One region of the Litchfieldella rifensis genome, then DNA from elsewhere that is predicted to be linked to it. Evidence: predicted binding sites of a transcription regulator. Region 1 holds the regulator's gene; the other holds the start of a gene.
What was found. Region 1 encodes sigma-54, which starts transcription at its own class of promoters, with help from an activator protein. Its sites were predicted from a motif close to TGGCACNNNNNTTGCTNT; they were not measured.
Positions count from the first base shown of each region.

Region 1 (5,398 bases):
ACATTCGGGGAGCTGGCTGGTCGACGAAATGACCGTGGCGGGCTCATGATCCCCTACGGAGAGCTATAAGCTTTAAGCTGTAAGAAGCAAACGCCTTGTCTTATCAGGGTATTGTTGAGGCATTTTAGCTTACGGCTTACGGCTCGCCGTCAAACCTCTTCATCGAAGCGGGCCTCGACGAGCGACTCCAGGGCGTTGAGGACCGCTTCGGCATCCTCGCCTTCGGCGGTGACGGTCAGCACGCTGCCGCAGGGTGCGGCTAGCATCAGCAGGGACATGATATTGGTGGCATCGGCGTCGCGTCCCTGGTGAGAGACGGTGACACTGGCCCGATGCTGCTGGCAGCACTGGACGAGTCGTGTGGCCGCTCTGGCATGAAGTCCGCGCTTGTTGATCAGGGTCAGCTCACGACTCAGCATGCGTCAGGGGGCCTCGTCGTGCTGGGGCTCGGAGGGCGAAGGTGCAATGGCGGTATGAATGCCCAATTCACGATGACGTAGCCTGACACCCGGGTAGTCGGTGGCAAAATGGCGAGCCAGTCGCTCGGCGAGATAGACCGAACGGTGCTGGCCGCCGGTGCAGCCGATGGCCACGGTGACATAGCTGCGATGGCAGGCCTGATAGGCGGGCAACCAGCGTTCGAGCCAGGCGCTGATGTCGTGAGCCATGTCAACGACATCGGGATAGCGTTCGAGAAACTCGACGATTTCGGTATCGCGTCCGTTGAACTGACGCAGTCGCGGATCCCAGTAGGGGTTGGGCAGGCAGCGAGCATCGAAGACGGTGTCGGCGTCTAGAGGGACGCCGCGTTTGAAGCCGAAGGATTCGAAGGTCAGGGTCAGTTGCCGGTCGGTGTGTTGGGCGACCTGCTCGGCGATACGCCCGCGCAGCTCATGGACCGACAGGCGTGAGGTATCGATGACCAGGTCCGCCAGATCGCGAATCTCGGCCAGGGCCTGTTCTTCGGAATCGATGGCTTCGGCTAGGGTCATGTCGCTGTCCCGGGTTAGCGGATGACGTCGCCGTGTCGCCGAGTAACGTTCGAGCAGAATCTTGGCTTCGGTGGTCAGGTACACGACCTGGCAGTCGACCCCTTTGCGGTCCACGGCCTCCAGTAGTGTGGGGAAGCGACGCAAGGCACCGGGCAGATTGCGCGCATCGATGCTGACAGCAACCGATGAGCGCTGCGTTTCGCCGTCTTGAAGCTCGTTCAGCAGCGACCCCAGCAGCATGGCAGGTAGATTGTCGATGGCGTAGAAGCCGAGATCCTCGAGCGCCTGCAAGGCAATGGACTTCCCCGAACCGGAGCGGCCGCTGATGATCACGAGCTGCATGGTCGTCTCCTGTGAGCGGGGTGAAAGGGTGAGCGTCATGGTGGTAGGCAGCGCACCGGCTGCCCATCCGAATGCTTGGACTGCGCTACGTTCAGACCGTGCCGGAGTCAGGCCATACCGGCTGCCGGGTCATTGTCCTGGCGACGAATGGCGTCGAGCAGAATGTCGTAGAGCTGTCGCTGGCTATCGCTCTTGCGCAGTCGCTGCCGAGTATCGGCGTCGTTCATCACGGCGGCGACTTGCCCAAGCAATGCCAGGTGTGTGTCATCGGCCTCTTCGGGGACCAGCAGCACGAACACCAGGTCCACGGGCTCACCATCCACGGCATCGAAGTCTATCGGCTCGGCGAGTTTGAGAAAGCCGGCCAGTGGTGCCTTGCAGTGGGGATCGCGGGCATGGGGAATGGCAACGCCGTTGCCGATCCCCGTGCTGCCGAGGCGCTCTCGTCCGATCAGGCGGCTGAATACCTCCTGGCTGTCGAGGCTGGGCGTATTCTGGGCGATGAAGGTGCTGAAGAATTCCAGCACCCGCTTCTTGCTTCCCCCGGGCACATCGAACAGGGTGCGCTCCGGGGGCAGAATGGCTTGCAGATTCATGGGCAGGTCAGCGGACACCGGCACCCTGGGCGCGGGCCTGTGCCTTTTCCTTGTGTTTGACCAGTTGCCGATCGAGCTTGTCGGCCAGGGCATCAATAGCAGCGTACATGTCACCGTCTTTGGCATCGGCGTGCAAATCAGCACCGGCAGCGTGCAATGTGCAAGCGGCTTGTTGGCGCTCCTTTTCGATCGAGAGGGTAACCTGGACTGTTGTGATGTTGTCGTAGTGTCGCTCTAGACGTGTGAGCTTTTCATTGACGTAGTCACGCAGTGCGTCGGTCAGTTCGACGTGATGGCCGGTGATATTGACTTGCATGGCACGCTCCTGTTCCTTGCGGATGTCGATTCGATTGTAACCCTTTTTGGCGCCCTGCAAACCCCCTGGCGCAGGGGGATTTCCATCGTTCGGATCCGGCTCGTCATTGCCCTGTCAAGACAGGCGTTTACGCTCGCTCGACGGAGGGATGCCCATGGCTTCACGGTACTTGGCCACTGTACGCCTGGCGACCTTGATGCCGCTGGCGGCGAGTGCCTCGACCAATTTGCTGTCGGATAGCGGTTTGCGCGACGGCTCCTCGCCGATCAGCTTTTTCAGGCGGGCACGGATGGCGGTGCTGGAGTGGGCGTCGCCTTCCTCGCCGCCGACGTGACTCGAAAAGAAGAACTTGAGTTCGAAGACACCGCGGGGGGTGTGGATGAACTTCTGGGTCGTGACACGAGAGATGGTCGACTCGTGCATGTCCACTGCCTGGGCAATATCGGCCAGCACCAGCGGTTTCATGGCGACTTCACCCTGCTCGAGGAAGTCGAGTTGACGTGACATGATCTCGCGCCCTACCCGCAACAGGGTATCGTTGCGGCTCGAAAGACTCTTCAACAGCCAGCGGGCCTCCTGCAGATGCTGCTTCATGAAGGTATTGTCGTCGCTCTTGTCGGCGCGCCTGATCAGTGCCGCATAGTCGGGCTGGATTCGCATGCGGGGCAGAGCATCGGCATTGAGCTCGATACGCCACCCCTCGGGGGTATGGCGCGCGATCAGGTCGGGGATCACGTAATCGCTGCCACTGTCATCGAAGGCCAGTCCGGGCCGCGGGTCCAGCGAGCGCACCAAGGCGATCACCGCATCGAGCTGATCGTCCTCCAGGCGCAAGCGGCGTTTGAGCAGCTTGCGATCATCGGCGGCCAGGGCATCGAGGAACTGGCGCACCAATCGCTTGGCCTGAGGCAGCAGCGGGATGTCGTCGGGCAGTGCGCCCAGCTGTAACAGCAGGCATTCGCGCAGTTCACGGGCGCAGACGCCGGTGGGTTCGAATTGCTGAAGATGCAGCAGCACCTGTTCGACGTCGGCACTCTTGAGGCTCGGCAGTCCCTGGTGGCGCAAGCCTTCGCAGAGGTCGTCAAGGTCGCTGTCGAGATAGCCGTTGTGATCCACGGCGTCGATCAGGCTTTCAGCGATCAGGCGTTCGCGGCTGCCCAGGTCGGTCATCGCCAATTGCCAGAGCAGGTGATCATGCAGGCTCTCACCGCTGGCATTGCGATCGAAGTCCGGGGCGTCGCCACCGGAGGCAGGTGCCATGTCCTGGTAGGTATCGGACCAGTCGCTGTCCACCGCCAGTTCACTGGGGATCTCACTGGCCCAGTCGTCCTCGGGCGTGTCGATGGTGTCCTGTTCGCCATAGCCGTCGTCGAGTTCCAGCATGGGGTTGGATTCCAGCGCCTGCTGGATTTCCTGGCGCAGGTCCAGCGTGGAAAGCTGCAGCAGAGCAATGGCCTGCTGAAGCTGCGGCGTCATGGTCAGCTGGGTGCCGATGCGAAGCTGCAACGAGGGTTTCATGGCCATGGCAAAATTTGCATCAGTGACAAATGAATCGACACGTTAGCCCGCTGCGAGAAACCTTGCAAGCGCTAATATAAGCAATAAACGTGCCACCCGCAATCCGCATGCCATAGCGGCTTGATAAGAAGAATATCAGCAGCTTGGTTGTGAATGAAGGGCCTGGACGGTTCAAAGGCGAAAGTCCTCGCCCAGATAGATGTCACGAACTTGCTGGTTCGCCAGAATGGCCGTGGCGTCGCCTTCGGCGATGATCTGGCCGTCGCCGACGATATAGGCGCGGTCACAGATGTCCAGCGTGTCGCGCACATTGTGGTCGGTGATCAGCACGCCGATACCGCGGCTCTTCAACTGGCGGATGATGCCCTTGATATCGCCCACCGAAATGGGGTCGACGCCGGCGAAGGGCTCATCGAGCAGGATGAAATCCGGTTCCGTTGCCAGCGCCCTGGCAATTTCCACGCGGCGTCGTTCGCCCCCGGACAGGCTCATCCCCAAGTTGTCGCGAATATGGGTGACATGGAACTCTTCGAGCAGTTCTTCGAGACGTGCTTGGCGTCCGGCGAGGTCGAGGTCGCGGCGGGTTTCGAGGATCGCCATGACGTTGTCGGCTACCGATAGCTTGCGAAAGATCGAGGCCTCCTGGGGCAGGTACCCGATCCCCGCTCGGGCACGCTCATGCATGGCGGCGCCGGAAAGATCGCGGTCGTCGATGAAGACCTTGCCGGCGTCGGCGCGGACCAGCCCGACGATCATGTAGAAGGAGGTGGTCTTGCCGGCCCCGTTGGGGCCCAGCAGACCGACGATATGGCTCTGATCGATGGTCAGGCTGATGTCCTGTACCACGCGGCGGCGCTTGTAGCTCTTGGCCAGATGTCGGGCGCTCAAGGTCTTCATGGGGGCCCTTATTGTTGCTCGGGGTTCAGGGTCATTCGCACACGTTGGCGTTCGCTGCCTTCGACCTCGGCGCGGGCCTGGACCGTGCGGCGGTCGAGATAGTATTCCACGTAGCCACCATCGAAAGTGTCGTGGCCCTGATGCAGCTCGGCCTGGTCGATCAGTTCCACGCGACGCTCGGCGGCATGATAGATGATCGTGCGACCCCAGCCGCGCACGACCGGCTCGTCGGGGGCCGGCTTCTGTTCGATGTAGGCGCGATCGCCGGTGGCGGTGGCTCGAGAGACCTCGCCGGCATCGTTGCGTTGAATCTCGACGCGCTCGCCAGTCAGCTGCATGCTGCCCTGCTGGATGTCCACGTCGCCGGTATAGATGGCGGTACCGGCACGGTCATCCAGTTCAAGGCGATCGGCCACGACTTCGATAGGGGCACTGGCGTCGCCCTCCAGTGCCTGGGCTGGCAGGGTGACGAGGGCCGCCAGGATGCCGGCCGTCAGCCAGCCAGGCCGCAAACCGAACCTGGGAAGCGGGCGGGAGAGATGCGTCATGGTGCTTGTTCCTCATCGCTGGCGGGCGGATGGAAGCCGCGCACATTGTCGGTCAGTTGCATGCGATCTTCCTCGATCCAGGCGTCGAAGCGATTGCCGCGAACCCATTGGGGCGGCTGTTGCAGCAACGACGGGGTTTCACTCCAGGCGTGACCGGAATCGGTGTTGACATGGAGGACTTCGGTGTCG
Region 1 covers NZ_JBHRUG010000017.1:228,925-234,322, forward strand. The annotation lists gene pmbA (metalloprotease PmbA) at 1-49, shown strand, start outside; gene ACFOEV_RS08125 (HPr family phosphocarrier protein) at 150-419, opposite strand; gene rapZ (RNase adapter RapZ) at 423-1,334, opposite strand; gene ptsN (PTS IIA-like nitrogen regulatory protein PtsN) at 1,442-1,930, opposite strand; gene hpf (ribosome hibernation-promoting factor, HPF/YfiA family) at 1,938-2,246, opposite strand; gene ACFOEV_RS08145 (RNA polymerase factor sigma-54) at 2,361-3,770, opposite strand; gene lptB (LPS export ABC transporter ATP-binding protein) at 3,936-4,661, opposite strand; gene lptA (lipopolysaccharide transport periplasmic protein LptA) at 4,670-5,209, opposite strand; gene lptC (LPS export ABC transporter periplasmic protein LptC) at 5,206-5,398, opposite strand, start outside.

Region 2 (5,398 bases), on a different contig from region 1:
TAGCCGATGGCCGGTGGCTTCGTGGCGGCGCTTGTTCCAGATCATCAGCCCGATACTGGCGACGATGGCCACCGCCAGGGCCAGCGGGATCAGGCCGAAGCCGGACTCGAACAACGGCTGGGGCAGGTAGAGCCCGCGCACGTTGAGAAAGATCACTTCGCCGAAGGACAGGCTGTCGCGGGCACTCGGCATGGTCCGCAGCACGGCGAAGTACCAGAAGAAGATCTGCAGCAGCAACGGGATGTTGCGAAAGATCTCGATATAGCCATTGGCCAGGCGTGCGATCAACCAGTTGGGCGACAGCCGTGCGATGCCGACGATGAAGCCGATGATGGTCGCCGCCAGCACTCCCAGTCCCCCCACCAGCAGGGTATTGAGCAGCCCGACCACGAAGGTTCGGCCGTAGGTGCTTTGCGACGAATAGTCGATCAGGGTCTGGACGATGCCGAAGCCGGCGGTGTTGGAGAGAAAGCCGAAGCCGGTGGTGATACCGCGCGCCGCCAGGTTGGCCTGGGTGTTGCCGATGATGGTCAGCAGGAAGGCCGCGACACCCGCCACCAGGAGTAGCTGGAAGGCCAGGGCCCGCTTGGCGGGGTCGCGCCAGAACGGAGGTTTGGGGCCCTGGGCAGGGACCTTGGGTCTAGCAGACATGGGATGCGTCTCCGCCAGGAGTCAAACAGGATCGAAACGACCGCTCAGGGCCGGGATCATCCGGCCCTGAGCGTCGACATGCATGCTCCGGCCACGGCCGGAGCTCAGGCGAGACGCTTAGCGTACCGGCGGGGCGTACTGGATACCGCCGTTGCTCCACAACTCGTTGATGCCGCGTTCGATCTCGAGCGGGGAATCCATGCCCACGTTGCGATCGTAGATTTCGGCGTAGTTGCCGACCTGGCTGATGATGTTATAGGCCCAGTCGGCTTTCAGCCCCATGCCTTCCCCGAAGTTGCCGTCCTGGCCGAGCAAACGGGCGATGTTGGGGTTCTCGGAATTCAGCATGTCGTCGACATTGTCGCTGCTGATGCCCAGTTCCTCGGCATTGAGCATGGCGAACAGCGACCACTTGACGATGTTGAACCATTGGTCGTCGCCCTGGCGGACCACCGGCCCCAGCGGCTCCTTGGAGATCACTTCCGGCAGGATCACGGCACCGCTGGGATCGGACAACTGGATGCGCAGCGCGGCCAACTGGGAGGTATCGGAGGTCAGGACATCGCAACGACCGGCCTCGAAGCCACCGACGGTCTGCTCGGAGGTGTCGAAGACGATGGGCTCGAATTGCATCTCATTGGCACGGAAGTAATCGGCCACGTTGAGTTCGGTGGTGGTACCGGCCTGTATGCAGATCGCCGCGCCATCGAGCTCCTTCACGCTGCCGATGCCCAGGTCCTTGGAAACCATGAAGCCCTGACCGTCATAGAAGGTCACGCCGGCGAAGTTCAGGCCCAGCGTCGTATCGCGGGTAGCGGTCCAGGTGGTGTTGCGCGACAGCACGTCGACCTCGCCGGACTGCAGAGCGGTGAAGCGCTCCACGGCATTGAGCGGCACATAGCGCACCGCCTCGGCATCGCCGAACACCGCCGCCGCGACGGCGCGACAGACTTCGACGTCGATGCCCTGCCATTCCCCTTGGTCGTCCGGTGCCGAGAAGCCCGGCAAGCCGTCACTGACGCCACACTGCACCACACCGCGTTGCTGGGTATCTTCGAGGGTGGTGGCTTGCGCCGCGGCCGTCACGCCCAACGACAGGGCCGTGACAGCGGTCATCAGTACGAGCTTGTTGTTGTTGTACGACATGGATCGTTCCCTCAGATGTTATGAAGAATCATCGTGCATGCTTGGCGCATGTGCCATGCACCTTAGCAAAGAGTGTTCCATTCACGTCATATTGTGGCGATAACATTTATTCAACGCAGGAGAGGCAGCAAAAAGCCAGGATCTCGTCGCTGGTAGCGCTGATGTCGGCCTCCCCTGGGGACATATCGGGCTCCATTGCGGTACGATCGGCAGCCCGCTGCGCCGTAGTAGGGCGCAAGACACGCCAACGCCTCGCCACTTCGCAGAGGTGACGAGGCGTTGAGGAGTATCGGCGATCGCGATGCCGGCGGTGCGCCGGCTCAGTCCAGCAGACGACGCATGAAGGGCGGCAATGCCAGGGCGCCACGGTGGGCTTCTGCGGTGTAGTAGTCGAGCGCCAGGTCGGCCTTGGCGGCATCGGCTTCACGGAAGCGAGTCACGTCGCAGCCCTTGCCGGCGAGCGTCGCACTCCACCAACCGGAGGGATAGACCGGCTGCGGAAACGGCAGGGTCGCCACGCTGGAAAAGCCGGCCTCGATCATGTCGTCACGCAATTCGCGGATGATGGTGCCGGTGTGATAGAGCGGCGATTCGCTCTGCTGCACCAGCAGTCCGCCATCCTTGAGAATACGATGGCAACGCTTGAGGAAGTCGGTCTTGAACAGCCCTTCCGCCGGCCCCACCGGATCGGTGGAATCGATGATCATCAGGTCGACACTGGCATCGTCGGCCCCGTCGACCCATTCCACGCCATCGGCGAACAGCAGCTCGGCGCGCGGGTCGTCATTGGCAGCGGTCAGCGCCGGAAAGAAGCGCTTGGCCGCCTTGGTGACTTCCTCGTCGATGTCGATCTGGGTGACATGCTCGACACCGGAATGCTTGAGCACCTCGCGCAGGGTGCCGCAGTCGCCACCACCGATGATCACCACGCGCTTGGGGTCGGCATGCGTGAACAGCGCCGGGTGCGCCATCATTTCGTGGTAGAGGAAATTGTCGCGGTCGGTGAGCATCACACAGCCATCGAGCACCATCAGGTTGCCGTATGTCTCGGTGGCATAGACCTCGAGGTGTTGATAGGGGCTGTGCACGTCGAGCAGCTTCCCGGTCACCTTGAGAGAGAAGGCGCTGCCGTGACCGTCGAAGACTTCGGTGAACCAGCCCGCGTCGAGAGACTTGGTCATCATGGACCCTCGTATGTCATGAATGGAGGCGCCTTGTCGGCGGCCGCGCAACATAGCCTAAGACCGGCCGCGAATAAAGCCCTTGCGCAGCCCCTGCAACAACAGCAGCGCACACCCGGCCCCCAGGGCATTGGCAAGCATATCCCAGCCATCGCCGCCGCTGCGCTCCGGCACCAGCATCTGCGCGTATTCGATGACGACGCCGTAGAGCGCCACGCTGGCGAAGGCGGCCCACAGACGCATCCCGGCCAGCCCCACCAGGCCGGCCAGGCCGCCATAGCCGACGAAGTGGTTGAGCTTGTCCCAGGGCAGCCCCGTGGGCATCTCGCTGCCCGGGGTCAGGCTGCTGATGGCGATCGCCAGCGCCGCCAGCAACGCCAGCACGGCCCACAGGCGGCGGCGATCGTGCCAGTGCCGCAGCCAGCCCGTCTCAGTCATGCCGGATCTCGCGATGATAGCCCGGGCTGAGCTCATGCAGGGCATCCAGGAAGGCGGTGACATGCGCGGGCTCGGTGAACTGGCTGATACCGTGCCCCAGGTTGAACACATGCCCCGGTCCCTCGCCATAGCTGTCGAGGACGCGCGCCACCTCGGCATGAATCGCCGAGGGCTTGGCGAACAACACATTGGGATCGAGATTGCCCTGCAGCGCCACACGATGACCGACCCGGGCCCGCGCGTCGGCAAGCTCGGTGGTCCAGTCGAGCCCCACGGCATCGGCACCGGTGCCGGCGATATGCTCCAGCCACTGGCCACCGTTCTTGGTGAACAGGATTACCGGCACCCGGCGTCCCTCGTGCTCACGGATCAGGCCGGCGACGATCTGCTCCATGTAGCGCAGCGAGAACTCCAGGTAGGCCGGCGTCGACAGTGCCCCGCCCCACGTATCGAAGATCTGTACCGCCTGGGCGCCGGCGCGAATCTGGGCATTGAGGTAGTCGGTGACCGCCTGGGCCAACAGATCGAGCAACCGGTGCATGGCATCCGGTGTGTCGTAGAGCATGGTCTTCACATGGCGGAAGTCCTTGCTCGAGGCGCCCTCGACCATATAGGTGGCCAGAGTCCAGGGGCTGCCGGAGAAGCCGATCAACGGCACGCGGCCATTCAATTCGCCACGAATGGTACGCACGGCGTTCATCACGTAGTCGAGATCGCGCTCGGCGTCCGGCGCCGCCAGCCTGGCGACATCCTCGACGCTGCGCACCGGCTTGTGGAACTTGGGCCCCTCGCCGGTCTCGAAATACAATCCCAGCCCCATGGCATCGGGGATGGTCAGGATATCCGAGAACAGGATGGCGGCATCCAACGGGTAGCGCTCGAGCGGCTGCAGGGTGACCTCACAGGCCAGCTCGGCGTTGCGGCACAGATCCATAAAGCTGCCCGCCTGGCCACGCACCTCACGATATTCCGGCAAATAACGGCCCGCCTGGCGCATCATCCACACCGGGGTACGGTCTACCGGTTGGCGCGCCAGGGCACGCAAAAAGCGATCGTTCTTGAGTTCCATGGTCGACTCAGCACTTGCGAATTTTCCCGCATTGTACCCAAACATGTCGGCGACGGCTTGATTCCCGGCGACGTCTGCCCCATTTATTGGCATTATTCATCGACCATCCGAGGCGCCGTGAGCGTCGGCGACGATCCTGCTAGAATGGCCGCTCCACTCGCCGGCACCGCCGTCGTCTATCATCGAGGTTCCCTGTGACGATTCGATTCATCGCCGCCTCCAAGCTGCCCACGCCCTGGGCGACCTTCACCATGCATGGCTTCGAGGACGAGGCCACCGGCAAGGACCATATCGCCCTGACGCTGGGTGATATCGCCGACGGCGAGCCGGTGCTGGGGCGGGTGCACTCGGAGTGCCTGACCGGCGATGCGCTGTTCTCGATGCGCTGCGACTGCGGCTACCAGCTCCAGGAGGCTCTGAAGCGTATCGCCGACGAGGGTCGCGGGGTGTTGCTGTATCTGCGCCAGGAAGGGCGCGGTATCGGGCTGCTCAACAAGATCCGCGCCTACCACCTGCAGGACCAGGGTGCCGATACCGTGGAGGCCAATGAACGCCTGGGCTTCGGCGCCGACCTGCGCCGCTACGACCTGTGCGTGCCGATGCTCGAGCACCTTGGCGTGGCCTCGCTGAGGCTGATGACCAACAACCCGCGCAAGGTCGATGCCCTGACCCGCGACGGTGTCACTGTGGCCGAGCGGCTTCCGATCACCACGGGCCTCAACCCTCATAATGAGCAGTACCTGGCCACCAAGGCCGGCAAGCTCGGCCACATGATGGTGCTCGGCGACTTCACCCAGGCCTCCGACATCGATATCGAGCGCAAGCCCTGACCCACGGAACCAGCGGACCGGTTGGCGGGTCTACCAAGTCATGGAGAACGTAGCATGACGGATCGCGCCCCCCTCGACGAACC
Region 2 covers NZ_JBHRUG010000037.1:148,625-154,022, forward strand. The annotation lists gene ACFOEV_RS19015 (amino acid ABC transporter permease) at 1-651, opposite strand, end outside; gene ACFOEV_RS19020 (amino acid ABC transporter substrate-binding protein) at 769-1,797, opposite strand; gene speE (polyamine aminopropyltransferase) at 2,118-2,978, opposite strand; gene ACFOEV_RS19030 (VanZ family protein) at 3,036-3,416, opposite strand; gene hemE (uroporphyrinogen decarboxylase) at 3,409-4,485, opposite strand; gene ribA (GTP cyclohydrolase II) at 4,680-5,315, shown strand; gene trhA (PAQR family membrane homeostasis protein TrhA) at 5,370-5,398, shown strand, end outside.
Region 2: the regulator sigma-54 is predicted to act here: its motif matches at 1,860-1,877, upstream of ACFOEV_RS19020 (amino acid ABC transporter substrate-binding protein).